DNA from 4 places in the Synechococcus sp. PH41509 genome. Region 2 is predicted to be linked to each of the others. Evidence: predicted binding sites of a transcription regulator. Region 2 holds the regulator's gene; each other region holds the start of a gene.

What was found. The regulator NtcA, encoded in region 2, controls nitrogen genes in cyanobacteria. The targets are predictions, from matches to a motif close to GTANCNNNNGNTAC.
Region 1: a site for NtcA is predicted at 1,653-1,666, ahead of FZZ88_RS04250 (DUF4278 domain-containing protein). Genes of this name have one in related genera too.
Region 3: a site for NtcA is predicted at 4,855-4,868, ahead of glnA (type I glutamate--ammonia ligase). Genes of this name have one in related genera too.
Region 4: a site for NtcA is predicted at 5,646-5,659, ahead of FZZ88_RS12275 (DUF4278 domain-containing protein). Genes of this name have one in related genera too.

Annotation. Positions count from the first base shown of each region.
Region 1 covers NZ_VTLD01000008.1:72,863-80,726, reverse strand. The annotation lists gene ureC (urease subunit alpha) at 1-780, shown strand, start outside; gene FZZ88_RS04255 (type 1 glutamine amidotransferase) at 777-1,535, shown strand; gene FZZ88_RS04250 (DUF4278 domain-containing protein) at 1,750-1,917, shown strand; gene FZZ88_RS04245 (hypothetical protein) at 1,998-2,216, shown strand; gene FZZ88_RS04240 (DUF1028 domain-containing protein) at 2,296-2,970, opposite strand; gene FZZ88_RS04235 (Zn-dependent hydrolase) at 2,967-4,256, opposite strand; gene asnB (asparagine synthase (glutamine-hydrolyzing)) at 4,351-6,375, opposite strand; gene FZZ88_RS04225 (aspartate carbamoyltransferase) at 6,385-7,500, opposite strand; gene FZZ88_RS12120 (hypothetical protein) at 7,662-7,790, opposite strand; gene FZZ88_RS04220 (sodium:solute symporter family protein) at 7,808-7,864, opposite strand, start outside.
Region 2 covers NZ_VTLD01000005.1:32,764-40,627, forward strand. The annotation lists gene dcd (dCTP deaminase) at 1-231, opposite strand, end outside; gene FZZ88_RS02390 (cob(I)yrinic acid a,c-diamide adenosyltransferase) at 231-830, opposite strand; gene rph (ribonuclease PH) at 975-1,718, shown strand; gene ntcA (global nitrogen regulator NtcA) at 1,777-2,493, shown strand; gene FZZ88_RS02405 (DUF3084 domain-containing protein) at 2,521-3,672, shown strand; gene FZZ88_RS02410 (pre-16S rRNA-processing nuclease YqgF) at 3,669-4,109, shown strand; gene FZZ88_RS02415 (DUF3146 family protein) at 4,093-4,350, opposite strand; gene pth (aminoacyl-tRNA hydrolase) at 4,350-4,967, opposite strand; gene FZZ88_RS02425 (TatA/E family twin arginine-targeting protein translocase) at 4,996-5,226, opposite strand; gene psbH (photosystem II reaction center phosphoprotein PsbH) at 5,236-5,436, opposite strand; gene psbN (photosystem II reaction center protein PsbN) at 5,521-5,661, shown strand; gene FZZ88_RS02440 (alpha-mannosidase) at 5,649-7,864, opposite strand, start outside.
Region 3 covers NZ_VTLD01000020.1:73,105-80,968, reverse strand. The annotation lists gene FZZ88_RS06875 (GUN4 domain-containing protein) at 38-757, shown strand; gene FZZ88_RS06870 (ATP-binding protein) at 811-1,248, shown strand; gene FZZ88_RS06865 (DUF6439 family protein) at 1,208-1,462, opposite strand; gene FZZ88_RS06860 (copper-binding protein) at 1,811-2,101, opposite strand; gene FZZ88_RS06855 (class I SAM-dependent methyltransferase) at 2,179-3,252, opposite strand; gene glnA (type I glutamate--ammonia ligase) at 3,368-4,789, opposite strand; gene FZZ88_RS06845 (allophycocyanin subunit beta) at 4,996-5,520, shown strand; gene FZZ88_RS06840 (alanine--glyoxylate aminotransferase family protein) at 5,617-6,813, shown strand; gene FZZ88_RS06835 (nucleoside deaminase) at 6,785-7,288, opposite strand; gene FZZ88_RS06830 (aminotransferase class V-fold PLP-dependent enzyme) at 7,329-7,864, shown strand, end outside.
Region 4 covers NZ_VTLD01000026.1:306,367-314,230, forward strand. The annotation lists gene FZZ88_RS11515 (thermonuclease family protein) at 484-1,062, shown strand; gene FZZ88_RS11520 (hypothetical protein) at 1,297-1,578, opposite strand; gene FZZ88_RS11525 (DUF3764 family protein) at 1,686-1,964, shown strand; gene FZZ88_RS11530 (hypothetical protein) at 2,214-2,582, opposite strand; gene FZZ88_RS11535 (hypothetical protein) at 2,946-3,242, opposite strand; gene FZZ88_RS11540 (phycobilisome rod-core linker polypeptide) at 3,612-4,199, shown strand; gene FZZ88_RS11545 (ferredoxin) at 4,224-4,535, shown strand; gene FZZ88_RS11550 (hypothetical protein) at 5,135-5,506, shown strand; gene FZZ88_RS12275 (DUF4278 domain-containing protein) at 5,722-5,889, shown strand; gene FZZ88_RS11555 (hypothetical protein) at 5,991-6,227, shown strand; gene FZZ88_RS11560 (hypothetical protein) at 6,293-6,511, shown strand; gene FZZ88_RS11565 (hypothetical protein) at 6,550-6,789, shown strand; gene FZZ88_RS11570 (TFIIB-type zinc finger domain-containing protein) at 6,830-7,039, shown strand; gene pepN (aminopeptidase N) at 7,029-7,864, opposite strand, start outside.

The DNA.
Region 1 (7,864 bases), on a different contig from region 2:
CTCGAGGAGCACCTCGACATGCTGATGGTGTGCCACCACCTCGACCCCAAAATCCCCGAGGACGTGGCTTTTGCCGAATCGCGGATTCGCCGCGAAACGATCGCCGCCGAAGACATCCTTCACGACCTCGGCGCCTTCTCGATCATCGCCAGCGACTCCCAGGCCATGGGGCGCGTGGGTGAAGTGATCACTCGCACCTTCCAGACCGCCCACAAGATGAAGGTGCAGCGCGGTGCGCTCCCGGAAGACTCCAACCGTAACGACAACCATCGGCTGAAGCGCTACATCGCCAAGGTGACAATCAACCCCGCTCTTGCCCATGGCATCAGCAGCGAGGTGGGCTCGATCGAAACCGGCAAGCTCGCCGATCTCGTGCTGTGGAAGCCGGGCTTCTTCGGCATTCGCCCGGAACTGGTGATCAAGGGCGGTTCGATCATGTGGGCCCAGATGGGAGATGCCAACGCCTCCATTCCCACCCCCGGGCCCGTGCACGGCAGGCCCATGTTCGGCGCCTTCGGCAAAGCCTTGGCTCCCAGCTGCCTCACCTTCGTGAGCACAGCCGCCATGGATGCTGATATCCAAAGTCAGCTGGGTCTGGAGCGCACCTGCATGGCGGTGAAGGACACCCGCAGCGTGGGCAAAAGCGCTCTCAAACTCAATTCCGCCCTGCCGCAGGTGAGCGTGGACCCGCAGACCTATGAGGTGTTCGCCGACGGTGAACTGCTCACCTGCGAGCCCGCCGAAGTGCTGCCCCTCGCCCAGCGCTATCTGCTGCTTTGAGCACCACCCTGCTGGTGATCCAGCACGTTGACCACGAAGGGCCCGAACTGGTGGGACAACTGGCACGGGAACGGGGAATGACTCTCCGGACCCTGCGGCCCGACCGAGGCGACCGCCTGCCGCACCCAAGTGAATGCCCGAACAGCATCGCGCTGGTGCTGGGGGGACCAATGGGGGTGAACGAGCAGCATCATCCGGACCTGGACTGGCTCCAAGCCGAGCTGAACTGGTTGACGGCCTGGCACCAGCAGCGTCGACCGGTGCTGGGCATCTGCCTGGGGGCGCAGCTCTTGGCTGTCGCTGCTGGCGGATCCGTGGAACCCCTGCAGGTTGGAGCACCACCACAGCAGCTAAAGGAACTGGGACTGGGGGCAATCCACTGGGTTGCTGATCGGAGCGATGAGGCCTTACTGCAGGGACAACCGAGCAGCAGCTTGGTCCTGCATTGGCATGGCGATCGCATCCACCTGCCGGGCGATGCAACCCTTCTTGGTTCCTCGCTGCACTGTGCGGAACAGGTGTTTCGAATCGGCGATCACGCCATTGGCCTGCAATGCCACCTCGAGATCAACAGAGACGCACTGCAACGCTGGATCGCCAACGACCACACCTATGTGATGAGCGCCCTTGGGCCTGAAGGGCCCGAACGCCTGATGCGGGAGTGGCGCTGGCTTGGAGACAAGCTGCAGGAGCAAGGTCGATACTTTTTCAATACTGCGCTCGATCAGCTGCAGAAGTGCTGCAAGACCAGGTGATTCACATCAGCAAGGCCAACAAATTTCTACGGATAAAAATAAACAAAAGCAAAAACTTTTCAGATCAAGTATCGAACCGAACACCAACACCACGACTGAAAACGCTTGAATTGTTCTGTAGCAACAGCTACCGATCGTTCACTTCGCACCACGCGAAGCGCAGTTCGCCTCAGGCCATGGAACGGGGACCTGAGCTTGCTTCGAGGACCTTCCAATGACCACCCTTCTCTATCGCGGGCATCAGTACCAGCAAAAGAACGCCACTGAGGGCAAGCCCGGTGTGCAACTGGTCTACCGCCGAAACGTGTACCAATCCCGCCAGATCAACAGCCACCGCACTCCGGTGCAGCTCGTTTACCGCGGGGTGGGCTACACGCGCTAGGCCAACTTCTCAATCTGTAGCAACTCGAACATTCCAGTTCCGAGGATTAGGGCGTAATAGATCCAGCCTCAGCAACGACGTTGGATCTCATCACTTCCCGCCTCGACCAAGGCCTTGTGCAGGTGAACCCCTCCAGCGTGCACGGCGTCTTCTGGCTGCAAACCCACTTCCCAGCCAGCGAATGGGATGCCTTGCTGTCTGGCCAGGCTGCATTTGGAACAGATTGCATCGACGACCTCGTCAATGATGCGCGTCAAGCTGGTTTGAATGTGGAGTGGGAAGCCACAGTCCCCAGTTGAGCCATTCAGAGTTTTCCAAAAAGCCCTCGACACTCAGTGTTGATGGGCTTTTTTTAATGGCACAAACCAACTCGAATTATTAAGCCACCAACCGGTTGAGCATGGGCAACTCTGAGAGTTCATCCCTCCATTCCTGGGCCCAAAGTGCCTGGCTGCGTTCGTAAACCTCCATCAACTGTTCCACCGCACGCTCATGGAAATCAACCCGTAGGTCCAACAGCGGAAAGGCAGCTTCACCACTCACCTGCACCGCTGCTGAGGTGCAGAAATCGGAGCGGTGATCGCCTCCAGCAGCCTCCCCCGCCTGCAGGGCAGCCATCAGGCGTCGACCAAGTTTCCAGCTGGGATCGCTGGTGAGATACGCCTGCTCCATCGCCTCCACAACACCGTCGTCGACCAAACAATTGCCGGCGACAGACAGGTCACGCCGATGGCGGTGCCCAGCCCAAACCCCGCAATCCTGCCCCGTCCAACAGGCCGTTCGACCATCCAGGTCGATCAGATGAAACTGACGCCGATCACGATGCTGATCATCCGCCAGAAGGCTGGCCAAAACACTCTCCGCATCCGCACTCTGCTCCAAGCGTTCAAGGCCACAGATCCCCAGATAGGGATTGGTGTGGGCCTGGGTCGCCACAGCGCCAACTCCGGCGCGGATGTGGGGCACGGTGGATCCAACGGCCAGATGACAGGTGGCAACAGCCACGCCAAAGCGGCCGTTGCTTGGATCACGGGCCAGGATCGAAAAGGTCACGGCAGCTGGCGGTCGAGCCGCAGCAGCGTTTCCAAAAGCACCGCAGTGCCCGCCCAGCACTGTTCGTCGCTGGTGAACTCCGCAGCTGAGTGACTCAAACCGCCCCGACTGGGAACAAAAATCATGCCCATCGGCCAACGGCGACCAACCTCCTGCGCATCGTGGCTGGCTCGGCTGGGGAGATGGCTGTGAGACAAGCCGAGGTCGGCCGAGGCCTCAGCAATCGTGGCCATCACCACAGCATCAGCAGGGGTGGGATCAACACTGAACTGTGGGTCCACCGAAATCGGGCAGCCCGTTTCAGCACCAATGCTTTCGACCTGCTGCATCAACTCCTCCACCAATTGATCGAGAACAGTCGGATCAACATCCCTCAGGTCGACCGTCAGGGCGACAGCGCCGGGGACGACATTGGCGGCATTGGGCCAAACCTCCAGTCGACCCACGGTCGCCACAGGATCTCCTGGGTGGCGGGATGCCATGGCCTCGACGGCAAGAACAATGCGCGAAGCCGCAACGAGGGCATCCTGTCGCAGACCCATCGGTGTGGTGCCGGCGTGATTGGCCTGTCCCTGCACATTGATGCTGAACCGACGCTGACCAACCACACCCTCCACAACACCAATGGCATCGCCGCGTTGCTCGAGAACGCCGCCCTGTTCAACGTGCAACTCAAGAAAAGCCGCATAGGCCTCATCGGAGCGTCGGGCCGATGCCAGCGAAGGCCAGTGCCCCCCGATTCGCGCCAGATTCTCTTGAATCGACTGGCCGTTACTGGTGACATAACTCTCCGGGTTATCGGAAGCCGTCCCCACCAAGCCTTTGCAACCCACCATGGTCGACTCCTCGTCGGCAAAGGCGATCAACTCAATGCCGTGCCGCAGCCGCATGCCCTGGTCCTGAAGAGCGCGGCAGGCTTCCAGACCTGCAAGAACACCCAGGGCACCATCAAAACGCCCACCGGTGGGAACGGTGTCGAGATGCGACCCGGTTACCAAAGCAGGACGGCAGGGATCTAGGCCATCAAGACGCCCGATCAAATTGCCAGCGGCATCGACACGCACGTGCATGCCGAGCTGCTTCATCCAACTGGCGAGCAACTCGCGGCCCTGAACGTCTTCCGCTGAAAACCCGCGTCGACAAACGCTGCCGTCCGGCTTGGCGCCAATGCTGGCCAGCTGCTCAATCGTTCCAGCCAAACGTCCACGGTTTGGACTCGCCACAACATTGCTTGGCTCAATCTCAATTGCAGGGCTGATCTGAGAAGCCGAGATGAGCGATGGCAATGCCGTGACCTGCGTTTCAAAGGGAGAACAATTTTCACCCGAAAAAACACAGAAACCTGTAGCTAGCGCAACGATTTAATCCCGATCAAAGAATTCAAACGGGCATCAGCACCCGCCACCCCAGGCGGTCGGCCTCCCGACGGGCCAGGGCTGGCACGTCCTCTGCCACAAACATCCGGTGCAACATCTGCACACCCAGCAGATGATTGATCACGGCATCCATCTGCACACGCTCCGCATCGGTGGTGGCAGGGTCCGCATGACGTGCAAACAAGGCGCTAACGCCGGCCTTGCTCAATAAACCAGCGGCATCGATCGCCTCATCACTGAGGTAGTCATCGGCGAGTTGCTTCATCTGCTCCCACTTCTCGGGCTCCGTATGAGCTGGCGGCGCCATGAAGGCGAACTTCTCACGCCGATACAACACCTCCGGCAACAAACCCGCCATGGCTTCCCGCAACACGTATTTCTCGGTTTTTCCCTTAATCCGCAGTTCGGGAGGCACTTGCACGGCAACAGCGGCCAGATGGTGATCCAGGAAGGCCGGTCGCGCCTCCATGGAATTGGCCATGTCGACCCGGTCACCGCCCCAGGTCAAGATCTGGCCCTCCAACATGGTCTTGATCCAGACGTACTGGGCCTTGTCCAGGGCATGGCGCCCTTCAAGTTGATCCGCATCCAATTGCTCAGCAATCGCTTTACCCGGGGAGTAATCCTGCAGGGCTGCAGCATGAGACTCCGCCAGAAGCTCCGGCACCAAGGGCGCACAGGCCAGCCAAGGCTGCAGGCAACTGGGGGTAAAGCCAACCACCGCATCGAGGTCGGGATCGTCCACCTGGTTTTCAGCGAGCATCGCTCCCTGCACCAGGGCATTGGACTGCTGAAGCAAGGTTTCCCAGCTGGCGCGCTCCTCCTGAGGCAAGTCATCCAGACCGTGGAGGAACATGTCGCGGCGAAAGGCGGGATAACCACCGAACAACTCGTCTGACCCTTCACCGGTCATCACAACCTTGTAGTCAACGTTGTTGACATGGCGACTCATCAAGAACTTCGCCACCGCCAAGGTGTTGTAGATCGTTCGCTCCGCATGCCAGATGGTGCGCTCCATATGGCCATAGAGCTCCTGACCGGAGAGAAGCATCAGATCCTGCTCAGCCCCCGTGGCCTCGGCCATCTCCCGAGCAATCGGCGACTCGTCGTAACGGGCATCATCAAATCCGATCGTGAATGCCTTCACCGGTGCCTGGCTGACGGCTGACGCCAAACCGAGAATCGAACAACTGTCGATGCCACCGGAGAGATAACAACCCACAGGCACGTCGGCCACCATGCGCAGCTCGACCGCCTCCAGCAAGGACGCACGGACAGCAGCGATGTGGTCGGCCTCCGTGAGGCGACGATCGCGCTGATCCTGACGCGGAAAGTCGACATCCCAGTAGGTCGACTCCGACACCTCCAGCCGCCCATTCGCACGTTGCACCTTCAGCACATGGCCAGGCTTCACCTGCTGCACCCCAGCAAAGGCAGTGGTGCCAGGAACCATGGTCTGCATCAACTGGTGGAACAGACCCTCCGAAGTGAAGCGTCGCTCCACCGCCGGATGCGCGAACAGCACCTTCAACTCGGAACCAAACACCAGACCCTCAGGCGTCATCACCCAGTACTGCGGTTTGATGCCGAAGCGATCCCGCACCAGGTAAAGGCAATCCTCCGCGCGATCAAACAACGCAAAGGCAAATTCCCCGCGCAATAGAGGCAAGGTCGCCTCCAAGCCCTGGCGCTGATAAAGCCGGAGCAGGATCTCGGAATCGCTCTTGCTGCTGAAGCGCACCCCCTGGGCGGTGAGGTCCGCTCTGATGCGTTGAAAGTCGTAAAACTCACCGTTGTGCGCCATCAGCACCTCACCGTCATCGGTGAGAAAGGGCTGACGGCCACGTGACTCGTTCAGATCGATGATCGAAAGGCGGGCATGGCAGAAACCAACACCAGCCTGATCAAGCACCTCCACGCCAAAGCCATCGGGCCCGCGATGGGCCTGGATCGCCGCCATGTTGACCAGCAGCTGGCGGTCCACCGTCTGACGACGGTCTGCGTTGAAAACACCTCCGATTCCGCACATAACGCTCGCTCAGAAGACATCAATGACGCGTTCGGCCCGGTTCACCATGCAGGTGAGCAGCGCCATCCGCAGAAACACAGCTCCCCTGGCCTGGCTGAAGTACCAGTTGTGGGGTGTGTCATCAAGGCAGGTGCTCAATTCCGCTCCCCGCGCCAATGGGTGGAGCACGATCGCTTCAGGCTTGAACGGCATGTCGCGGGTGAGGCGAAATCCGCCTCCGTGCACTTCATAGGTATCGCCAACCCAGGCGATGGCGTTGATGTAAATGACATCCAGATCGGGCACTTCAGCCTGTAGATCGGTGCTGCAGCGCACCTTCATCCCGCAAGCCTCGAGCTCCCCCAACTGCCCTGGGTCAAACAGCTGCTGATCCGACTCCAGCCCGGGAGCATGAATCACCACCACCTCATCCACGGTCTGCGGGAATTTGGCCAAGATCCTCAGCAGTGAGCGAACCGTTCGCATGCGCGATGGAATCCCGACGATTCCGATGCGAATCCGATCAGCCGCAGCCACCTCAACTTCAGCAAGCTTGGGCCGCCACTTGAAGATCGTGTACAGATCCGCCATCGCCTGCGTCGGATGTTCATCAATGCCGTTGCCCGCATTGATGATCGGAATCCGCAGAGTTGACGTCATTGCATAAACAGCACCGGGATCGCTGTCCCGAAGCACCACGCAATCGCCGTAGTTGTTGAACATGTGGGCGACATCTTCCAGAGACTCGCCCTTGGCAATCCCGGTGGTAGCTCTGTCGGTGATGTTGATCGAGCTGCCACCAAGGCGATGCCAGGCACTGTCAAAAGAGAGACGGGTGCGCGTGCTCGGCTCGTAAAACGCGTTAATCAGAATCTTGCCGGTCAGCGGCGTGTTGTGGCGGCAATACCGATCTGGATTGCTCTCGAATTTCGCCGCCAGCCGAAACACCTGCAACAAGGCCTCAGGTCGAAACGGTTGGATCGACACCACATGCTGATTCACTAGATCCAGCAACGGCTCGCCGTCCTCGGCAATCGCGGCCAGCAGCTCCTGAGGTTGGTTCTGGCCATAGACATCGGGACCCATCGGCTGAAACCGAATCTGTACCGACGACGCTTCCACGACTGCTGAATTGGCCTGTGCCATAGCAAGATCGGATCAACACTCTGTTTGCCAAACCGAGTGCTAAAGCCAAGAACTACATCTTTTACCGGTAACAACAACAACACCCCTTCGTCCACGAAGAAAGAGCTTCTTAAGCAAAGATCCGGAAAAAATGTTCAGGTCGTTACTAATACTTGCAGCCATCACCACACACGATCGTTCCGCCACTCAACCCACCAAATCAGTAGCAACACGAACACAGACAGCACCAAGGCAAGCTGACTGGCCACCAGCAGAAACTGAAAGCCGGAGAGTCCAACGAGGCTGGCCATCAAAAAAAGATTTTGGATCATCCCTCCTCCTGCAACAAAGTGAAGTCAAACCGTTCCGGCCACGTGCGACTGCC
Region 2 (7,864 bases):
GAGATTGGCCGGATTGAACCGCTTGGGATTCATCACCGTGCCGGGAACGTGCCGGAAGATCAAAAATTCCTGAGGAGACAGGCGTAGGTCGTAGCCGTAGGAGGAGCAACCAAAGCTCAGCACCGGACGCAGCTTCTGCTCCGGATCCAGATGACGGACGAGGCCGCTCTGGAATGGCTCGATCATTCCCTGCCCAGCCTGTTCAGTGATCCAGCGATCGCACTTGAGCATCAGAAACCTCGGCGCAACTCCGTGACTTGATCTGCCATCTCCACCACGCCGGAGGGGATCGCAGGTCCTGTGATGATCACATCCATCGAGGCCGGCCGCTGCTCGAGAGCTTCAATCACGTCCGCTTCATCGAGATAACCGAAGGCCACAGCAAGGCCGATTTCATCCAGGACCAACTGGTCGAGATCTCCCTGAATCAAATGCTGACGACAGATGGACCAAACGGCAGCAACCGCCTCGGCACCGCCGGGGTGATTCGGCGAGGAGAGGCAGAGAGGCACCTCAGGCCGCAGCCAGACCAGTCCTCCACAAAGTTGGACGCGACCTGCGGGCCCCTGCTGCACGCCCCCTTTGAGGAACTGACTGATCAGAACACGACTGCCCAGACCAGCGGCACGCATCGCTTGACTCAGAACACTGGCGAAACTGCCGCGATAGGGCGCCGTGTGCACCTGCAGCTGCCCTTCGGGAGCCACCAGATACAGCGGTGGAGGATCTGCAACAGGTGGCAGGGACCTGAATCCGGCCCGCTGCAAAGCCTGCTGATCCCGATCCAGAGAGCTCTGGAACGCTTGGGGGTCGGCAAGGCTTGTGGTCATCACGGCAACATCCGTCCGGGTGATCCCGGCAAGACCTTGAATGTAGCGGCGAGATGACATTCCACAAGTGCATTGACACCACCCATGGTGTTTGGACGGGCGAGAACCAACCGCCTGCGAGGCTTGAAGAACTGCACACCACCGATGAGCCAACCCGCTGGAAGCCGCACCGATGGCCGTCGCCCTGAGCAGTTACGACCGTTCTCGGTGACCTGGAATCCCATGGGTTTTGCTTTGAGCTCCCTTGTGGTTCACACCGGCCGAACCGCTGTTCTGTGCAGCGTCTGCCTGGAGGACAACGTTCCCCGCTGGCGGAAGGGAGAAGGGTTGGGGTGGGTCAGCGCCGAATACCGGCTGCTGCCGGGATCCACGCCGCAGCGGCAATCACGGGAGCTCATGAAATTGTCGGGCCGCACGCAGGAGATTCAACGGTTGATCGGCCGAAGCCTTCGCGCTGTGATCGACATGAAGCGTCTTGGAGAGCGCACCTTGCTGATCGACTGCGATGTGATCCAGGCCGACGCCGGAACACGGACAGCATCCATCACCGGAGCTTGGCTCGGCCTTGAGCAAGCCTGCCTTTCACTCGTGGATGAGGGGATTCTGGAGCAATCGCCACTGGTCGACCAGTTGGCGGCCGTGTCCGTCGGCCTGGTGAATGGCCAGGCCTTGCTGGATCTGGACTACAGCGAAGACAGCAGAGCTGAGGTGGACCTGAATGTTGTGCAGGCTGGCGATGGTCGCCTTTTGGAGATCCAGGGAACTGCAGAGGGGGCGCCCTTCAGCCGCAGCCAGCTCAATGAATTACTGGATCTGGCTGAGCCTGGATTGACTTCGCTGATGCAGGCGCAACGCCAAGCCATGAACGAGCACACCAGAGTTACGTAATAACCGCTACACGGCGGCCACCGTTAGCTCCGTAGCTTCGCCTCACCAGGGGGTTGTCATGACCAGTAGCCGAGGTTTCAGCCGATACACCCCGCAGATGGTGGCCCCAACCCCAAGCACAGAACCGGCCAACCGCTCCCTCTTGGAAATCATCCGGGATCTGGACGGCGCAAGCAGCGAATTGGTGGACCGCAACAAGACCATCTTTTTCCCTGGAGATCCTGCTGAACGGGTCTATCTGATCCGCCGCGGAGCTGTCCGTCTCTCCCGCGTCTACGAGTCAGGAGAAGAGATCACAGTGGCCTTGCTCCGCGAAAACAGCCTCTTCGGGGTACTGTCGTTGCTGACCGGTCAACGATCTGATCGTTTTTACCACGCCGTAGCCTTCACCAGAGTCGAGATGGTGACGGCGCCAGCGACATCCGTGAAGGCGGCGATAGAGGCGGATACCAGCGTTGGCCTGCGCTTGCTGCAGGGCCTGTCCAGTCGGATTCTTCAAACCGAAACGATGATCGAAACGCTGACCCACAGGGACATGTCATCCCGACTGGTGAGCTTTCTGCTTGTGCTGTGCAGGGATTTCGGCGTAGCGGATGAACTGGGAATCACCATCGACCTGCGCCTGTCCCATCAGGCCATCGCCGAAGCGATTGGCTCAACGCGCGTGACAATCACACGTCTGCTGGGAGACTTGCGTCAATCCGGTCTGGTTCAGATTGACCGCAAAAAAATCACCGTTCTGGATCCAATCGCTCTGGCCAAACGATTCAGCTAGTCAACACCTCAACCCACAGGTGCAGCCATGAGTGGCTGGGCACTGATCCTGGTTCTGCTGGTGCTCGGAGGCGTTCTGTCGACCCTTGGTGACCGGCTGGGAAGTCGTGTCGGCAAGGCCCGCCTGAGTCTGTTCAAGATGCGGCCGCGACGGACCGCCGTTCTGATCACGGTGCTGACCGGCAGCCTGATCAGCGCACTGTCGCTCGGCCTGCTGCTGCTGGTGAGCCGCCAACTGCGAGTGGGCCTGTTTGAACTGGATGCTCTGCAAGACCGGCTCCAGGACAGTCGACGGCAACTCGATGCAGCCGAACGAGAAAGGGAAGAGACCCGAAAAGAAACCAACCGGATCGCCGCTGAGCTCAAGCAGTCGCAGCAACGGGCTGACATCCTGCGCCGCGAACTGGCTCCTCTGCAGAACGAACGCGCCCAACTCGAGGCAGAACGTGAGCGTCTGAGCCAGGACATCGCCTCCCGCGATGCAGATATCCAGCGCACGGAGGCCGAATTGAACAGCGTGCGGAGCCGCATCCGAGCTGGCGAGCAGGAACTCAAGGAACTCGAATTCAACCTGGTCGCCCTGAGGCGTGGATCAGTGGTGATCAGTAGCGGACAGACCTTGGCGAGAGCAACGGTTCGTCTCGATGCTCCGGATCAAGCAAAACAGGTTGTCGACCGGCTGCTTCAAGAGGCCAATATCAACGCCTACGGCAAGGTGAGGCCTGGGGAAGCACCCGAACGACAGTTGATCCGCGTTCCTCGAAGTGACGTGGAACGTCTGCAGAACATCATCCGCAAGCCTGACACTTGGGTGATCTCGCTGCGCTCCGCCACCAATGTGCTGCGTGGTGAAACGGCGGTGTACGCCTTCCCCGAAGTGCGTCCCAACCGCCCGGTGGTGCAAAGCGGTGACGTGCTGGCGACCACCACACTGCAAACGGATGAACGCACACCGGAGGGCATTCGAACGAGACTGAACCTTCTCTTGGCCTCGGCCTACGCCGAGGTGCAACGGCGAGGATCCCTTACGGAAGGACTGCAGTTCGATGGATCCGCACTCTCCCAACTGGCCCAGACATTGCTGGAGGGACCCAACCAAAGCATGGTCTTGAAGGTGATTGCCGCAGGGATCAGCGACAGCGCCGATCCTGTGGTGGTCACGGTTGAGGCATCCCCATGAAGCGAGTGGCCGTGCTCGACCCAGGCCGTTGCAAATGTGGCCTTGTGCTGGCCGATCTTCAGCGTGGTCTTGTCAGCGAGGGCCATGTTCTGAGCCCAGAGGCCGTGGAACCCTGGCTCGAGCAGTGGAATCAAGACCAACCTCTCGATCGCATCCTGATTGGCGACGGAACAGGAAGCCAAGCGTGGATCAAGCGGCTGGAACGCCTCGGCAGCCTCAGCGTGATTCCGGAGCAGGGAACCACCCTTCGGGCAAGACAGCGTTACTGGACGCTGTGGCCTGCACGGGGTTGGCGCCGAGTGCTGCCGAAAGGGCTGCGCATTCCACCGGTGGACCTGGATGCTGTTGCCGCCTTAGTCATGCTGGAAGAGCACTTGGGTTGCCGCCTGCAATGGCCAGAGCCTGCACCCACGTTCTTGCTCAAAACCTGGCCCTGACCATGAAGGTGTAGTCACCTCCTGGTTCGAGCTTGTAATCAGAACGCACCAGGAACCGCCGCAAGGCATCCTCGATCAGGGCACGTCCTAAGGACGGCTCCACCATCAACTCGCCGCGGTCAAACGCCCAGGAAAACTGCCACTCGAAGCCTCCGGCAGAGACCTCACCCTCCACACATTTTGCCTGAAAACATTGGCGAAGCACCCGGAGATGGGCTGTTGTCGCCGGAAGAGCCGGCATCAGTCGTCGGACTCCAGGTCGTAGCGAAACCCGTTGATCCAGGTCCCAGCACGCTCAAAACTCTGACGTTGAAGACGATGAATCCCTTCCAGGACAGCATCCAAGACAGCGCCGACACAGGGTTGCTCCAGCTTGCTAAAGGGACCAAGCACGTGAGACACCGTTCGGGCACGACGCTCGGCAGGGTTCTCAGCCGGAGCACCAATCCCGATCCGCAGCCTGGGGAACGCCTGGGTGCCGAGATGCTGAATGGTGCTACGCAGTCCGTTGTGACCACCAGCACTGCCTTGAGCACGCAGCCGCAAACGGCCAAGGGGGAGATCCATGTCGTCCACCAGCACCAGCAGTTGATGAGGCTCGAGGCCAAACCAATCGAGCGCAGCACGAATTGCACGACCGCTGTCGTTCATATAGGTCTGCGGCATGAGGAGGCGCAAACGCTGATCACCCACCCCTGTGTCGGCCGCCAAGCCATGCAATTTGGCTTGCTGCCTAAAGCTGAATCCGGAACGCTCCGCAAAAAGCTCCAAAGCCATGAAGCCGATGTTGTGGCGGGTGCCCGTGTATTTCGTGCCGGGGTTTCCGAGTCCCACGACAAGTTTGAGATCGGTGGTCATACCACTGCGGCGACTCAGTAGTGGCGACTCAGTCGCCTGGGGGGAGTTCTTCGACCGGTTTGGCAGCGTCCGCTGGCACCTCCGGATCTGCCATGGCTTTGTTGATCTCGCGTTCAAATTCCTTGGACGCAGATTGGAATCCCTTCAGGGTCTTCCCCAACGTGCGTCCAAGCTCTGGCAAGCGCTTCGGGCCGAAAACCAATAACGCAACGGCGCCGATAACCGCCATTTCGGGGAGACCGACGCCGAAGATATTCATGGATTGAGATCAGCCGAGGCCGTTCCAGTTCACGTTGATGCCCTCAAGGATGAGGGACTTGTTGTAAAGCTGAAGGATCACCAGCAGGAACACCAAGAAAAGCACCATGAAGATGCCCATCACGGGTGTGGTGCCCCATCCGGGAACCACCTTGCCGTACTCGGAGTTCAGAGGGCGGAGAAGGTCTCCCAGACGGGTGCGTTGGGCCATGACGACGCTAGGTCTCGGGTGGTTTGAAGTCCCGATACTGTAGGGGCCGACTCCGGTTAGGGGTCGATCCTGTCGAGAGATGTGATGGAAACTTCGTCCCCAGCCCTGTCTGTTGCCATCGGTGTGCTCGCCGTTTTGTTCGGACTCACCGGTTTTGGTGTGTACCAGGCCTTTGGTCCGCCATCAAAAGCTCTCGATGACCCGTTTGACGATCACGAGGACTGAGACAGCACCAGAGACACGAGCTCTCCGGGAGCGATCACCACTTCATCTGTTGCAGTTGAGTCGACCTGAGAGCGAACGCGCCAGCCTGAACCGGGGGCCCATCTACAGCGAGCAGATCCAGCGTTCATCAGCTTCAGCAAGCAGTCACTGCCATTCCGCTGAAGAGCAACCGGCGTGAGCTGATTCGGGAGCGATGGGAACCACTGACGCAGCTCAGCGGGCAGAGGTGCACAACAACCCGGCTCGCGAAATGCAATCGCAGCCTGCGGTACACCGGCATCACCCCAGGAGCCTGACAACGGCATGAGAGCAAGACGCTGGCGATGCCAGCCCTGATCAGCACTGGGATCAGGCCAGGTTGGACCGCGCAGCAGCGAAATGCCCAGTCGTGATGGAGACCAATCAACCCCCTGAGGACCATCCAGCAACACAGCCAACCCACCTCCAGGAGCCGCCGACTGAGAGGCGAACCAAGAGATCACAGGGACTTCCCAACGGGCTTTTTCCCGAGGTGTCATCGGCTCAGCGGGGCGTTCGATCACCCCTCCACTGGTGTCGGCACCGATCCGAACGGCGCGAGTCGCCAGCGGCAGGTCCAGGCGCAACAACTCGTGGGTCTGGCACCAGTCGATGCTGCAGATCAGCTCCAGCCAAGGCGTATCGGCCTTCAGCCGCAGGTCCAGGCGCATGGAACTGGCGCCAATTTTGCGCCTCAGCACCAAATGGGCGACCAGAGGACCCTTGTCGAGCCATTGCAACGATCCCGTTGAGTCAACACCCAGGGGATTGGAACGGTAACCAGCAGCCAGATCCCAGGCATCCCAAAATTCTCCGCGGTCTCGGTAGCGCTCGAGCTGCAGCGGCGCCGACAACTGCTCTCTTCCATCACGACCCCTTAAAGCAAGGAGTCCGGCTGCGGAGACCTCAAGTTCAACCAAATCATTACCCAGACGCCAGGCTCCCGACCCCAGCGACGCGATGACCACGGGGTGTCGGGGTTCAGCAGCACAGTGCTTCAACCCTGGTTCACGCCTGAGGGGCACAGAGCAACTGCCTTGCTGACGTGGCAACTGCACCCAGGTTCCACCAACCGCAGCAGCCTGCTGGGGCAGTGAAACGGCATCGACCGACCACGATCCAGCTGGAAGGCGAACCAGTGGTGACCAAGAGGCCAAAGGTTGCAGACCCCACCAACTCCAGTCCACCGCGGAGTCATTCGCACGGGGCAGCCTTGCCAGCCTCCGGTCACGTTCCTGGCGGGCCTGGCGCCGAGCCAAGCACCAGACCGGTTCCGCCTGCTCAAACACCTCCGGGATCGAAGTTCCCGGAAGGATGTCGTGAAACTGCTGGAACAACAGCGGACGCCAATCGCTGCTGCCGCTGTCCTGACCAGCGAGTGCCAACAGGGCCGAAGCAGCGTCGGCTTCCCGCAAAAGCCGCTCCAGCGTGCGGTTGTGACGCTTCTGATCTGGCCGGCTGGTGGCGCAGCCGCGGTGCAACTCCAGAAACAGCTCATCACGCCACACCGGCCAGGCCTGATCGCCCCGCTCCAGCTCCGTCAGGAACTCACGCACCGTGCCGGCATGGGTAGGCAACGCATTCGTTTGCCCCTCCCAGAGCTCGATCTGCTCCAGCAACTCGTCGGTAGGACCACCACCGTGATCTCCAACACCAGGGATCCAGAGCGCCGTTTTTAGCCCCGTGGCCTCATGCCATGCACGCTGCTCCACCAACATCTCCACGGGGTCAGCACGACGCCCGATCGGCGGCAGCATCAGGCTGCGCAGTTCGGATCGTCCCCGTCCACGCCAACGGAACACACGGTGCGGGAAGGGGTTCTCGGCATTCCAGGCCAGCTTGTGCGTACAGAACCAGCGCACACCGTTGGCTGCAGCCACCGCAGGCAACCCTGCCGCGAAGCCAAAGCTGTCTGGCAGCCAGGCCAATTCATGGGCCCATTCCGGGAAGCGGCGACGGCTGTCGTCCTGACCAAAAGCGAATTGATTCCACAGCGACGCCGTGCTGACCAGAACGCAGTCCGTCTCCACCCAGGGACCATTAATCGGCTCCCAGCGGCCGGCGCGGCTGGCCTCCTGGATCTCAGCAAACAGAGCAGGGCGATGCTGCTCCATCCAGGCGTAAAGCGCCGGCGTGGAATGGGCAAAGCGCAGCTCTGGCCAGCGCCGCATCAGAGCTAATGCCG
Region 3 (7,864 bases), on a different contig from region 2:
TGGCCAACACCGAGCCAGTTGGGGCCGGTTGCGACTCATGCTCTCCGGTTCCACACCCGCCACCAAACTCAGTATCGACCAGCTGCTGGATCGTTTCGCGAAGGGAACACCTCGCCAACGACGCCCTCTGATCAAGCAGGTCGAAGCACGATCTGAGGACCTTGCTGCCGTCGGGTCAGATCTTCTTACTGGCTTCGATCCTGCCGGTGATGACTGGGCTGCAGGCTGGATTTTGCAGGTGCTGCAGTGTCACCAGCCTGAGTCCATTGCCGCTCTGATCAAATCCCCAGATGCCGGCTGGCTGACAGCAGAATCCGCGGTTGGCCTGAATTACGGGCCGTTGCAGCAGGAGCTGCTCAACCAAAACTTTGAGGAAGCGGATCGCATCACAAGCCAGTGTCTGCGCGATTTGGCCGGGGATGCTGCTGTGAAGCGTGGCTACGTCTACTTCACCGAAGTGGCTCCTATGTCGGGAATTGATCTGGTCAGTCTCGATCGGCTCTGGACGGTTTATTCCCAAGGCCGCTTTGGCTTTACGGTTCAGTCCCAGCTACTGGGCGCCCTCGATGGCCGTTACGAACGCCTGTGGCCCAGGATCGGCTGGAAATGTGATGGTGTCTGGACCCGGTATCCCGGTGCATTCAATTGGTCGATCGAGGCTCCCGAGGGCCATATGCCGTTGATCAATCAGCTAAGGGGAGTTCGGTTGATGGATTCAGTCCTGAATCATCCAGCGCTTGTTGCCCGCAGAGCCTGACGAGGCGTTCCAACAACGGTAAGTTCAAAAGACTGACGTCAACGGGCTCGACTGTGCCGTCCAAGAGGTTTCGCTGGGCTGAGTTCACCTTGCCGTCCACGTTGCAGCTTGCCCCTCTGCTGGAGCTGCTCACCGAGCCGGTGGGCTGTGTGTTCACCAGTCAACGCATTGAGTTGGGGTTGCATGAGGCGCTTGTGAATGCCGTCCGCCACGGCAATGATGAAAATCCAGCCAAGAAGCTTCGCGTTCGTCGGATCCTGACGCCCAATTGGTTGGTCTGGCAGGTTCAGGATGAAGGCTGCGGCTTGCCGCAGCAGTCACGTACAGCGACCCTCCCCACGGCGCTTGATGCTGCCAGTGGCCGCGGACTGTTCCTCATTCATCAATGTTTTGACGATGTCCGCTGGAGCCGGAGGGGGAATCGACTGCAATTGGCCTGCCGTCGCCCCGTCAGTGACGGGGACAGCCTGGATCCTTCAGGTCTCCTTTAATCCAGCCAAGCGCTTGCTGGGTTAGTTGCTCGACATCCGTGCTGTCTCCCTGACGGAGTAATTGCACCAAAGCTGCCGCGAGTAGCTCGGCACCACGTCGCTTGCGGTTGCTTTTCAGTTGATGCCAGTCGCGATCACTAATGCGAAGCAGCTGATGTAGCTCTTCTGCTTTCGCTTTGGCGGAGTCGGGCCATGGGGCGGCAGGCGGTGTCATCCCTTGATCAGCAGATCGCTCTAGTTTCGGAGCACGTGGGTTCAATGCCTTGGAAGAGCACAAAGGCAAACGATGCCGCAGTGAACTGCGTTGGCTGCACCATGCTTCACGCTTGCTACTGCAAGGCCGAAGACAGTCCAATGTCGGTTCGGGCGTTGCCTCTCGACGCTGGGTTCAACGTCGCAAACTTGCCGCACACCTGATCAGCCAGCCGCTTGTGGGGTGGGATGTTCCAAGGGCATCTGGGCAGCGTTTCTGGGAGGCACTTCGCTTTGCTGGAGGGGGCTTCACTTTGGCCTGGTTGCTAGCCCAGCTCTAAGCCGATCAGGCCACCAGTTGGCGATGGGCTTATCCAACTACCACCAGAGAATTGGATGCAGGAGCTTCTTCCTTGGGGGCAGGAACCCCTGATGGTTGTGCCATGTCCTGACCGCGAAGCCATGCATTGTGCAGGGCCCTCCGCCGGCGATCTTCAGAGAGAACAAGACGATCTGCCGCTGCTTGGGGGCTTTCACCAGGAAGCAACGCTGTTCGCAAGCAGATGCCGAAACCATGAGCCTCGACCTGAACGTTTCCTTCCATCAGCACGACCTGAAACGTCCAGCCCTGAAGCCAACGCAGCCGGAAGGGATTAGTCATGAAGTTCCCTTCGTAATCGGATTCACCCTATGGCTCGCCGGCGTTCGTGCAAGGGACGCTGTCAGGGAATCCGCTCATCAGCTCTCCTCATTGCTGGGTTTGCGTGCCGACCAGACACGGGTCATGAAGTGGGATTCGGCTGTGATTCCGTCGAAGCCTGCCGTCGTTAAGCGTGCGTCGATGTCGTCACCGATGTAGTCGCGGTAATAGGGCTCATGGAAGACGCGCCTGAAGTTCTCCATTACTGCGGCAAATTTGGCCGAGTCGGCCATCTGGACAGAGTCGGCAAGAACAAGGACACCGCCTGGCTCAAGCACCCTCCACGCCTCGTTGAGCACGTTTTGGCGTGCTTCAGCTGGAAGTTCATGCAGCAGGAACACACAGGTCACGGCTTGAACCGATCCATCCGCCAAGGGAAGGGATTCCCCGTTGGCACGGATCAGCTGAACCAGCGACGCGTCCCCTGAATTCAGCCAGCGATTGGCCTGACGGAGGTACGACTCGGAGAGATCGGTGCCGATGAGTTGAGCATGGGGGACAGCCGCACGGATTTGGTGCAGGGTTCGACCTGTACCGGTGGCCACATCAAGGATCTTTAGGGAGCCGGGAGCACGGTCGGCGAAATGCCTCAAACCGCGTTTCAGCGGAGCCAAAACCCGGCGACGCATGGCATCGGCTGTGCCATTGAACAGGATCTCAACCTGTAGGTCGTAGAGACCAGCGGAGTGATCACTGAGATACCCATCGGTTTGATGGTGAAAGTTCTGGAGGTAGTAATCGGGGTACAGCGCTGCGTCGATGTCCTGGGGCAGATCGCGAACGTTGCGCTCGCGGCGTCGGTCCCAGGTCGAAGGAAGGTCCATCCACACCTGTGGATAGCGGCTGGCCCAGTCGAGCCAAGGTGCATCAAAGAGCAACTGCTCGGGATAGATCCCCTGTTGAGCCTCCTGCCAATCCTGTTCCTGGAGTTTGTTCATGTCCAGGCGCAGTTCACCAAGCACCTCGGTGGACACGGCTTCCGTTTTGGGAACGGCATCGGGTGCCACCCATTCCATCAGCTTGGTGCTCAGCTCTTTGTGGGCAAGGCCCGCGATGCTTTTGCCTTGCTGAAGCGTTTTGTACGCAAGCTTGCTCAGGGGCGTTGACGCCATCGCGGATTCAGACAACAGCCCTATTCCAGCGGATGTGACGCGCAACTGCGTGCCAAGCAGTCCACAAAAAAACCCGCCTCCTGGGAGGCGGGTCGTGGGGCTCAACGAGCGCTGATCAGGCGTCGTAGTACATGGTGAATTCGTGGGGGTGAGGACGCTGACGCAGCTGCTGAACCTCTTCGTATTTGAGGTCAATCCAGTTGTCGATGAAGTCGTCGCTGAACACACCGCCAGCAGTGAGGAAGCCACGATCGGCGTTCAGAGCTTCCAGGGCACCATTAAGGGAAGCCGGGACCGTTGCGATCTTCGAAAGCTCTTCAGCCGGAAGCTCGAACAGATCTCGGTCTTCACCGTCGCCGGGATCGATCTGGTTCTTGATGCCATCCAGGCCAGCCATCATCATGGCGCTGAAGGCCAGATAGGGATTGGCCAGGGCATCACCGGAGCGGAATTCGAGGCGCTTGGCCTTGGGGCTTGGGCCGGTGAGAGGAATTCGCACAGCGGCGGAACGGTTGCCCTCCGAGTACACGAGGTTCACTGGAGCTTCGAAGCCGGGCACCAGACGCTTGTAGCTGTTGGTGGTGGGGTTGGTGAAGGCCAGGAAAGCCGGAGCGTGCTTAAGGATGCCGCCGATGTACCAGCGGGCTGTCTGAGACAGATTCGCGTACGTGCCTTCGCCGAAGAACAGCGGCTGACCCCCTTTCCAAAGGCTCTGGTGCACGTGCATCCCTGTGCCGTTGTCGTTGAACACCGGCTTGGGCATGAATGTGGCTGTTTTCCCGTACTTCTTGGCCACGTTGCGCACGACGTACTTGTACGTCATGACGTTGTCGGCTGCCTGGATCAGCTCAGCGAATTTCATGCCGAGCTCGTGCTGGCCTGCGCCGGCCACTTCGTGGTGGTGCTTCTCGGTGGGGATGCCCAGTTGCCCCATCAGTAGAAGCATCTCGGAGCGGATGTCCTGGGCTGTGTCGTTGGGAGCAACGGGGAAGTACCCCTCTTTCACCTGGATTTTGTAGGCGAGGTTGCCGCCTTCCTCAATTCGACCGGTGTTCCAACCCGCCTCGATCGTGTCGACGCTGTAGAAGGATCCACCTTCGGCCGAGTTGTAGCGGACGTCGTCGAAGAGGAAGAATTCAGGCTCAGGACCGAAGAAGGCCATGTCGGCCAGCCCCGTGCTGGCGAGGTGATTCAAAGCACGTTGGGCCAGGGCGCGAGGACAGCGCTCATAGGGCTGACCGGTGCGCGGCTCCTGAATCGAGCAGATCATGCTCAGGGTTTTGTGCCGATAGAACGGATCAACCCAGGCCGTGTTGGCGTCGGGCACCATGGCCATGTCGGAGGCCTGGATGCCCTTCCATCCACGGATGGAGGAACCATCAAAGGCCAGGCCCTCAGTGAAGGATTCTTCCTCCAGTAGATCGGTGCAGACCGTTAGGTGCTGCCACTTTCCGTGCAGATCGGTGAATTTGAGGTCGATCAGTTCGATGCCTTCGTCCTTGATCTGGCGCAGGACGTCCTGGGGGGATTTCGACATAAGAAAGGACTGCTCGACTGAATTGTGCAGTGATGTGACCGTATAGAGCCACAAGTCACCATTTTGTATCAAGGGGTACGTTCCAACAGCCTGGAGTTAACTGCGTAACCGTTTCTGTCAACTTGGCTGAAATGCAGGCCTGCCAAAGGATTTGCCCGCTTCAACGGTGTTAGCGTCCGCGGGGGATCCTCTGGAGATTCAGGTAAATGCGCGATGCAATCAGCGGTCTGATCGGTCGCTACGACCAGCTGGGTCGTTATTTCGATCGTTCAGCGATCGACAGCATCAATGCGTATCTGGATGAATCCACGATGCGGATTCAGGCCGTTGAGCTGATCAATGGTTCAGCCGCCGAAATTGTGCGTGAGGCCAGCCAGCGGCTGTTCCGGGATGAGCCCGACCTGCTCCTGCCCGGCGGAAACGCCTACACAACCCGTCGGCTCGCTGCCTGTCTGCGGGACATGGATTACTTCCTTCGCTACGCCAGCTATGCCCTGGTTGCCGGCGACAGCACGATCCTCAATGAGCGTGTTCTTAACGGGCTGGACGACACCTACAAGAGCCTTGGCGTTCCCACTGGCCCCACTGTTCGCAGCATCGTTTTGCTCGGTGAAGTCGTGGCCGAGATGCTTCTGGCCAACGGTGCGCCGTCCGAACAGCTCGCCACTGTTATGCAACCGTTCGATCACCTGGCCAAAGGCCTTGGTGAAACCAATGTGCGTCAACGTTGAGCGCAGAAGTTCAGCGCAAGATTTGAACAGATTGCAATCGAGCAGCACTCACCTCTTGCGAGGGGCATGACTGCGTAGGCTCATCACCACGAACCAATGATCAGGGCTTTGGCGACGACGAACTCTCTTCTTCCTGTTGACGATCGTCACCGCAAAGCCTTTGCACCGATCGGCACTCCCGATCGACTGCTTCTCGGACCAGGCCCTTCGAACGCGCACCCAACGGTTCTGAAGGCTCTTTCGCGAACTCCCATCGGTCACCTTGATCCGCTTTATGTCGAGCTGATGGGTGAGGTGCAGGAACTGCTGCGCTACGCCTGGCAGACGGACAACCGCCTCACGCTGCCAATGAGTGGCACCGGGAGTGCCGCCATGGAGGCAACCCTTGCCAACACCGTCGAGCCTGGAGACACCGTTCTTGTGGCGGTGAAGGGATATTTCGGCCTCCGGCTGGCAGATATGGCTGGGCGATATCGCGCTGAGGTCAAAACCATTGAGAAGCCCTGGGGAGAGTGGTTTTCTCTCGATGAACTCGAAGCGGCTTTGATCGAGCACAAGCCCGCCATCCTGGCGATGGTCCATGCCGAAACCTCCACGGGTGTCTGCCAACCCATGGACGGCATCGGTGATCTCTGCCGCAAGCACGATTGCCTGCTGCTGCTCGACACCGTCACGTCACTAGGAGGAGTTCCGCTTTACATCGATGAGTGGAAGGTTGATCTCGCTTACAGCTGCAGCCAGAAGGGCCTGAGCTGCCCTCCTGGATTGGGACCGTTCACGATGGGCCCTCGCGCCGAGGCCAAGATGTCGGCCCGTCAGGGCAAGGTTCCCAATTGGTACCTCGATGTTTCCCTGCTGAATCAGTATTGGGGCAGTGATCGCGTCTACCACCACACGGCGCCGGTCAACATGAATTTCGGCATGCGCGAGGCATTGCGCCTGTTGGCCGAGGAAGGTCTAGATCAGGCCTGGGCTCGACACCGCAGCAATGCGGAATTGCTCTGGAGCGGCCTCGAAAGTCTCGGGCTTTCTATGCATGTTCCGGCCGACCGTCGACTGCCGACGCTCACCACTGTTCGCATCCCTGAAGGTGTGGATGGAAAGGCCTTCAGTCAGCATCTGCTGAACAATCACGGCATCGAGGTGGGCGGTGGTCTCGGCACCCTTGCTGGAAAAATCTGGCGAATCGGGCTGATGGGATACAACTCCAACCCAGAAAATGTGAACCGTCTCCTCAACCTGTTTGAGACAGAGCTACCCCGCTTCAGCGGTTCTGAAGCCGCCGCTGCCTGAACCAGCGCTCCAGCTGCCCTCTCGCCTCAGCCTCGCGCACACCGCGCAACACCTCCATGTGATGGTGTGCACTGGCATGGGTGGAGAGGTCAAGGCTGCCCCCCAAACCACCGCGTTTAGGGTCCGATGCGGCATACACCACTGCTCCCATTCGGGCCTGCACCAAGGCTCCCGCACACATGGGGCAGGGCTCGAGGGTCACGATCAAGGTGCAGTCGTTGAATCTCCAATCGCCCTGCACCACCGCTGCCTGCCGTAACGCCACCAGTTCGGCATGCCCAAGGGGGTCCATATGGTTCTGGCGTCTGTTGCGTCCATGTCCGATGGCCTTCCCGTTTCCATCCAGGATCACCGCGGCAACTGGTACCTCTCCTTCCGCGCCAGTGGCCTCGGCCCGCTGGAGCAGAACGTCCATCCAGCGAGTCAAGTCATCCCGCTGATCCACCGCCGTTACACGCTGTCCTTTGAGCACCATCCCACGAGACGCGAAGATCACTGAAGTTCACGGGTCTCCGTTGCAAGCCTGTTCCGAGTCTCAGCACCCATCGGATCGGCTCGCTCCGTTCGCCATCCCCTCGGCTGCAGACCCGGTACTGAATGACTTCTTGCACCGCAGTTCAGATCTGCTCTGCCGTTGGATCGGCTCGGCTGAACGAACGGGCCCGGTGCCCTTGATGCGCCCTTTGCCTGAGGTGGCTCCCGGGCTGGAAGGAGCTGGTGTCGAATCACTCCTGAGTGATCTGCAGCAAGTGATGGATGGGGCCTACCAGCCGTCTCATCCCGGTGCCTTGGCTCATCTTGATCCGCCCCCTCTCACCGCATCCATTGCGGCGGAGATGGTTTGCGCGGGCTTGAACAACAATCTCCTGGCAGAGGAACTGTCTCCTGGGCTGACTGGCCTGGAACATGATCTCTGCCGCTGGTTCTGCCACAGGATTGGCTTGCCGGCAGGATCCGGAGGCGTTCTGGCGAGTGGTGGAACCCTGAGCAATCTCATGGCACTGGTCTCGGCTCGGGCCGCTTTGGGCTCGATGCAGCGGGATCCCGTGCT
Region 4 (7,864 bases), on a different contig from region 2:
GCTCAAGAGAAACGAGAACTAGCCAAAAGCTGGCTAGTCGCTGTACGTGATCGTGCACCGCCACCGTATTTGGAATACGTAGTTGAGCTTCTTGCAAAAAGTGTCAGTCACCGTCGCTCCTTCAGGTACACGGCGCATTGCCTTGGCTGTCGCGACCTCTTGTGACTGATCTGAGGCACGTGCTGTGTGCGAGTTATGGGCATACACAGCCACTGGGCTCAGGAACGCCAGCGAGAGAAGCGCAGCAAGTCGCATCGGCGTAGAACCCAGTACGTCAATTTGATAGCAGCGCCAAAGGGTGAGCATCTGAAGAAGTGCTGCAAGCTTTGGGTACCCACCTGGCAGAAGTAAGTGGGTTGGGCTCCTGAGGCTGGCTGAGGTTGGATCAATCCCTCGGTTGGGGGATGGGGACCCCTGAAAACAGCCAGAACAACCACTCGGATAGGGGAGGTGCAATCAGTTCATCGAGTCAAAGCTGAAGCCATGAAACGCACTCTTCTCACCGTCACGGCGCTGGCTGTTGTTGGCGGCGGGGTGTGGGTCAAGTCATCAACAACGCCAGGGGTCTCAGCTGTCATCACATCAGTGACTGATGGCGACACCGTCCGACTGGAGACCGAAGACGGGAGGAAGCTCAGGGTCAGGCTGGCCTGCATTGATGCGCCCGAAGGCAATGTTGAAGGCCACGGTGGTGCCGCTGCTAGACGCCTGGAGGAACTGACCCCCGTAGGCGCCACCATCCGTTTTGTGGAGCTTGGTTCAGGTGGCTGGGGCCGTCGCGCCGGTGAGCTGTATTCCGGACGCTGGCCCTTTTACACAAATGCCAACCGCAAGCTGGTTGCCGAGGGGAAGGCCGTTGTCTATCCGCAGTACCTCAGCAAGTGCAATCGCTCTGATTACTGGTGGGACGAGAAGTGGGCCCGTGTCTTTCGCCGTGGTGTCCAGGGTGATGGCAACTTCTGCAATCCCTGGAATAGTCGGAGGGGCTATTGCCCTGACAGCGACAAGCGAGGTCTCAAGTTCTGGTGGGACTCCCTTTGGATGAATCCTTGGAAGATGTGAGGGGGGCCGCGAAGGGAGGCTGAATCATCACGCGACCCAATCAATCGAGCCCCAGCCTCCTTCCCTGAATTGCTGGCTGCCATCCTCTCCATCGGTGCTGTAGAGCTACACAACGGCGGGCTTCAACCTCAGACAGAAGATGCTGAGAAGGAGAGCACCGGAAGAAGTGCTGCAAGCTTTGGGTACCCACCTGGCAGAAGTAAGTGGGTTGGGCTCCTGAGGCTGGCTAGTCAGTCAGGATTCAGAATCCAGCAGCTCAATCTGCACTTCACGCCCTTTCAGCCTATTTAGGATGTCGCGGCTGTGATCGATGGGCGATCCGTAGTACTCGAAGTCCATCTGGAACTGCGGCAGGACGGAGCGCAGTCCACGACGTTTCTGTCGAGCCAAATAACGATGAAAGCGGTTGAACGACCTTGATCGGCTCATGGCACCTCCTTCAGTGGTGACTCCGTTGTAAGGCGTCTTCAGGGGTGAGAACTGTGTTGGAACAAACCATCGGGAAAGCTGCAGCATGCATAAAAAAAGCTGCCAGCTCAGGGCACCGACCTGGCACAAGGAGATGGGCTGGGCTCCTGAGGCGGGCTAAAAGAGGTCTATCGCGAATAAAAGCCCCTTAAAAGATGACAGAGACAACTGTTCTGGACTTCAAGCTCAGCAACACGTTTGAGGAATATCGCGCATATATGAATGCGCCTGATCAGCAAGCGATGTTTGCCGAGATGGGAGTCAAGACCTTCTTTATCGGTGTCTGCAAAGACGACCCCCAAAGAGCGACAGTGATATTTCAAGGACCCGAAGACGTCCTCTACAACATCTTCACGAACCGAGAGACCAAGCCGATTGTTGAAGCTTCTGGTCATGTCTATGAAGGCACCGTGATCACTCGCTGGCTTGCGTAGAACCCTCTGAAGAGCAGTCAGTGAGCGCCTGAGGCTGGCTAATCAGCGGGGAACACTCAAGGCAGTCACGTTTGACCCATGACACGAGACACCCGCAAAGTCCCATTCCTGCTTGGAGAACTCGTTGCAGCAATGTCGCTACACTTATCACTATCAATGCAGCCATCCAATTGAAGGAGCGCTGATTGCACTATGGATGCAAAAGAAAACCGATAACAAGTATAAACTTCCGCCAAAAACAAGAAGCCATCAAATAAGTCCGATAGTAGCGAATAGACCTTTGCTCAGAATCATTAATAGGCATATTGAGGTGCCAGCTACCAAACTAAAATTAACTAATTGAAAAATCACTGGGCTCTGCAGCAATTCCAACTGTGCCGTCGGCTTTTGATCTTGATGAGATCCTTCCCAATAGGCGAAGACCAAACCCTTCTTGGCCACAAGCTTGTCACGAGTATTTAGCGAGCCGTAACCAAACTCACTAATCATTTGCGATTGCTGCTTAATTTTTTTACTCTCAGCCATAAAAACAGACTGTATCCAATTACTATGCGCGCGAATACCAATCACAATCCAAAAGATTACTGGAATGCACACAAGGATGTTTAGATAATCCATTAGACTAAAATCATATTCTGCCCATTAAATTCCTGAGCAGCTATTACTTTGATCACAGTCGCGCTGACATATCTTCCATTCCTCTGATTATTTTTGGCAAAGACGGCCAAGAATAGATGCAATATGCACACAAATTTGCTACGCAGAAAGGGCGCCTTGGCTAACCTTATACGAAGCATCCAGAAAAATGCCTCGAAAAGAACCACATAAAAACTAAACTCAACTAGCCTTGATTGATTATTACCTACTGCTTACTCATAGGCCATTGAACTACCGGGTAGCAATTTCATTGACAATCACGGCTTTAGACGGGCATTGAATTTCCTATTGTGATTCCGGGCTTCTTTTAATTGGAGCAGAAGCCTATTTCTTTATTGCAGCTGCCTGCTCGGCCGAAGCAGATTGTTCTTTCACACTTGCGGACGGGTTCTGCTGACCCTCTGAAGTCTCGCTCTTTGTTGCAGATGTTTTTTTATCAGATACAGATTTTTCTTGTTTGACTGCTTTTTCTTGTTTGGCTGCTGGCTTCTTTTTTGGTTTCAGCTTGCTTGCATCCAGAGCACTTTCACCAAAAGATTTATAACCCAGCAAGACCAGTCCGCCGACCACAGGGATCGAAGCGATACCACCCATGGCAATTTCAAATCCACTTAGAGCCATCTTTCATTTAAGCAAATACAATTGCAATACTGCACGATAAAAGCATTTCAGGATCTCAAAACGCACCATACGCAAGTATCAAATGGTCAAAATTTTGACTCTTTTTTGCATGGCAAATGTTTTGAACCTTCATTCTACTGTCACTTATTGTCTTGCCTCTTATTCTTTTGATGTAATTCTTATATTAAAGAATTTCCGGGTTAATTGGCCTCCCTTTCTTCCAGGGCTCGTTTACGATTCAATCTATCAAGCCAGAACTCCCGAGTTGACGCTATAGCAGGTCGCTTACCTGAGCGTCGATCAGATCTATCGGCAGAATTAGCATCTGAAATAATCGGGAAGTGCTACCGCCAGATTTTTTTTCATGCGATGTCTTTTGATCGTGATCCTTTTCTGGAATCACAATTTCAGTCTGGCAGCATCACAGTAAGGGATTTCGTAAGGGGCTTGCTGCTCTCTGAGCGTTTTTACAATGGATATGTTGCATGCAACAATAACGAGAGAATTGTCGAGCAGGTTGTAGGGCGGGTTTTGGGCCGTCCTGTTTATGGTTCAGACGAAAAGAGGTCTTGGTCTATTGTTATTGCTGAGCAAGGATTTTCAGGATTTGTTGATGCTGTTCTTGCCTCTCCTGAGTATTTTGAGAGATTTGGCAATGATGAGATACCTGAACAAGTTAATCGAACATTGCCAGGTCGTTCTCAGGGTGAGATGCCCATCTATCAGCGCCTGCCTCGCTATGGAGAGAGTTGGCGCGAGCGCTTGATTCGTGATGAGTTGATGTTGTCTATAGATGCTTTCAATAAAATTAGTCGTCCAATGACGGTATCCCGTCTGATTTACGAAAAGCCAAAGGGTCGTCTTCTCAAGCTTTGGCTTCTTTTCTTAATTGTTGGTGGCGTTGGAAGCCTTTACTTGGTGCTTTTAATATTCAGCCAAATGTTCACGATCCGCTGAAATCTTTATGCCAGCTTGATACAGATGTACACGCAAAAAAATCCGGTTGATGCAGCTTTTTTATCACATTCTGAACAGCTTCGTAATCTTCGTACGGGATCCGAACCGTCTTTAGGCGGAGGACTTCGTGACAAAGCAGTTTGGGTTGAGGAAATTGACTGCATTGGCTGCCGTTATTGCGCACATGTAGCGTCCAATACTTTTGTGATGGTTCCAGAAACAGGTCGCTGTCGTGCGATTCGACAAGACGGTGATTCAGTAGATCGAATCCAGGAAGCGATTGACACTTGTCCCGTCGATTGCATTCACTGGGTTGATTTTAAAGACCTCAACTAAACATGAGCCATTTACTCCCAAAGGAGCTTATAACCATGATTACATCAGCAGTGGCTTCTTTTATTAAATCAAAAATTCAAGAGTCTGGCATGTTAGGAGCTATTTCTTTTTTATTGGCAAATACTAACAATTAAAATTCTCAAAAATTGCGCAATTGAAGATGCGCTATCGACAGACAAATTCATCGGCTGATGTTTATTTCAAGGCTTGATGCTCCCGGTTACTACCGCCCGTAGCCGGTCGGTAATGGTTGGCTCGTGAGCAGCCGGTGAGAAACGCTGATCTGACTCCTCCCCTTCAAAAGAGGAGCCAGGCTGTGCATGCTGTGTCGGCGTGGGAAAGATCGCTAACACTCAGCGCCCAATGACCATGCAGGGGCCAATGGATGGAGGTGTGGACCCTCCAACAACACCATCACCCGGCGATGGGTTCAATGCTGTTCCTATGAGGCGAAAGCAGCGACCATATGAGCCGCAGCAATGTTGTGGCTTAAATCAGCTTCAGTGAATCATGCTGGTCTGACTCCCGGACCTCTTATTGGCAAGGCGTCAGGGCAGCGACCAGCGCCCTGAGAGAATCAACCCAAAACGAGAAAGCAGGTGGGCAAAAAGTCTGGCTTCACCAGTGCAGAGATCGAAGAGATCAAGCGTCTGTATCTGAAGGAAGGTCGATCGATTCTCCAGATCCCCAAGATCCTTGGCAAAGGCAGTGAAAACTCAGTGCGCAACGCACTGCAAAAGGCACGAATCAAAAATGCACCCGAAGAACGTATCAAGCTTGATCGGTTCAAGCCAGAGCAAATCTATGGAGAGGTCACCCTCTTGAAACGACTCACAAAATCAAAAAAGCTGAGATTCCACGCGAGATGCTCATGTGGTTATGAATTTGATGTTGACCCTTTTCGGCTGACATTGCCAGAGCATCACAAAGACAGAATTTCTGCCTGCCAACGGTGCAGTAAAGAAAAATAATCGCCAATACTTCGCGCTCTTCATGACAACTGAGACGACAGTCGATAAATAGCAATAGACACTTTTCCCTGTCAGGCCAAGGCCAGAAGGCGGTACCTGTATCAAGCCGAGGCAATTTTAACAATGGCTAAAGAATGAAGTATCCAGTGGAACCTTGCGGGCCAGCAGCAACGATGTAGAACTTGAAAACATTTTTATTCACGCCCTATTCAGCCATGGAACTCACTTTCTTGGGCAACAAATATGCAAAGTCAGAGAAAGTAACTTCCAGGCCAACAATCCAACTCAAATACATGGGTAAATCCTATCGAGCTGATCAAGTCAATTTGGTTCGTAATTCCTTTGTTCTGACTTATCGCGGCGTCTCCTATTCCAAGGCCTGAACAGGCTCAGGGGCCACCCCTGCCCTGTCGCCGCCGGCCTGAGCCCGGATGGGGCAGCAGAAATTACGGCGAAAAGATCAAGCATCAGCAAAAATGGCTGGATGAGATTTCTGGTCACAGCCCTCATCGCGTCATCGGCATTGACCTTGCCGGTGCTGAGTGCGGAACCGATTCCCCTCGTGGTGGTTCCTTTTGACGCGGCATGGGGATCGCGACGTCTTCCCATCCAGCCAGCAGCGCTTCTGCCCCCACCGCCAGTCCCCGACGCGAATCAGGACGCGGAATCCAAAACTGAACCGAGACGTCAGGGCCGCCGCTGGTGCCGTGGCCGTTGCTAAAGCCACCAGTGCTGTCGCACAAACGCGTTTTGTGTAAACCGAAGACATCACTTCTGACTCCAATCATGCGACGTGCGGCGCTGGTGATGGCCACAATCCTTTGGGGCTCCACGGTTCTCGCAGGCGGAAATCGGGCCACAGCCCAGGGGGCCTCAGAGCAGTTCGCCACCGCAGAGGCCATGCGCGTGGTCCCAAAAGGGGCAACGATCACCGACACAACCTGCAAAAGCATTGATGTGGGATTCAGCAGCCGCTATCAGTGCACCATCACTTACAGCCCCTGAGCAGATCAATGAAAGGCTTGCTTGCTCCATGTTGGGCCTTGCTGCTGCTTGGAGTACCGGCCGCGGGACGCGCCGCATTCGATGAGTGCCAGCTGATGGATCAGGTGCTGAATCGCCTGGGCAACGCCATGGCAATCAATCGAGCGATCATCGCTGAAAGCACTGACAGCGCAGCTGTTGCTGTTGCGAGCGAGGCTCTTACCCAACAGAACGAGAGCTATCGACGCACGAAACGTCAGCGCTCCAAAGCAGGCTGCGATGGCTGGGAACGGGACTAACGGATGCCAGGCAAGCTGGTGGAACGATGATTGAGAGACCTTGGCCGTCACCGTCTGCCAGAACTGCGGAAGCCGTCGGTTTCGTGCCGATCGATCCATGGCCGGTCGGCTGGTCTGTCAGAACTGCGGTCTTGCGGCAGGGAGCCGAGCCACACGCCCAACGCCCCTGAGCAGTAGGCGCAGCAACAGAAAGTTGTGGCTCGTCATCCTGCTTCTGGCGATCATCGTGCTTGTGGTGATCACGTCATGAGCAACTGAACAACCTCGGCCGTGTTTGCAGACAGGGGCTCGGATGCCAGCTGTTCGATGGCCTGACGCATCACCTTCTGGCGGTCGGATCCGTAACTGTTGCAGCGACTGAACACCTTGGCCATCCGTGAAGCTGTGATCGGATTCCGGGAATCAACCGCTGCGATTTGCTCAGCCATGAACCGATAGCCACTGCCATCGGCGGCATGAAAGGCCTGCACATTGGCCGTAAATCCGCCCAGGACGGCGCGGAGGGAATTGGGCGCCAGGGGGTCGAAACGCGGATGCTCCAAAAGCTGTTTCACCCGCTGCAAAGCGTTGGACCTTGGAGCTGATGCCTCCATCGCAAACCAGGCATCCAGGATCACGGGCTTGTCTTGCCAACGGTCGTAGAACAGCGCCATCGCCTGCTCACGCTCAGCGCTCTCCTGCGGCAGCAAAGCCCGCAGCGCTCCCCGCGCCAGGGTCATCGAGGGGCCAGAAACCGCCGCCAACGCCTCCGCTTGAACCGTGGCATCGCCCGCGGCGGCAAGCCAGCGCCAGGCCAAGGCCGTGAGGGCACGGCCGCCCTGGCCAGCCGGCCAAGCCAGGGTCCAGTCGACCCGGGCCAGCTCCAGGAGTCGTCGCAAGGACGACTGCAATTGAACGCCCATCTCCTGGGTCCACGCCCGGAAGGCTTGGTCCAGCGCCAGCGGATCTACCGGGGATTGCAACGCCTCCAGTTCAGCCATTCCCGGCAGCGCCAACAGTGCCGCCAGGTCCATGCCATCACCACCGTCGTAAGCGGAGATCCGCTGATCCAGGGCCTGAATCAAAGCCGCCTCCT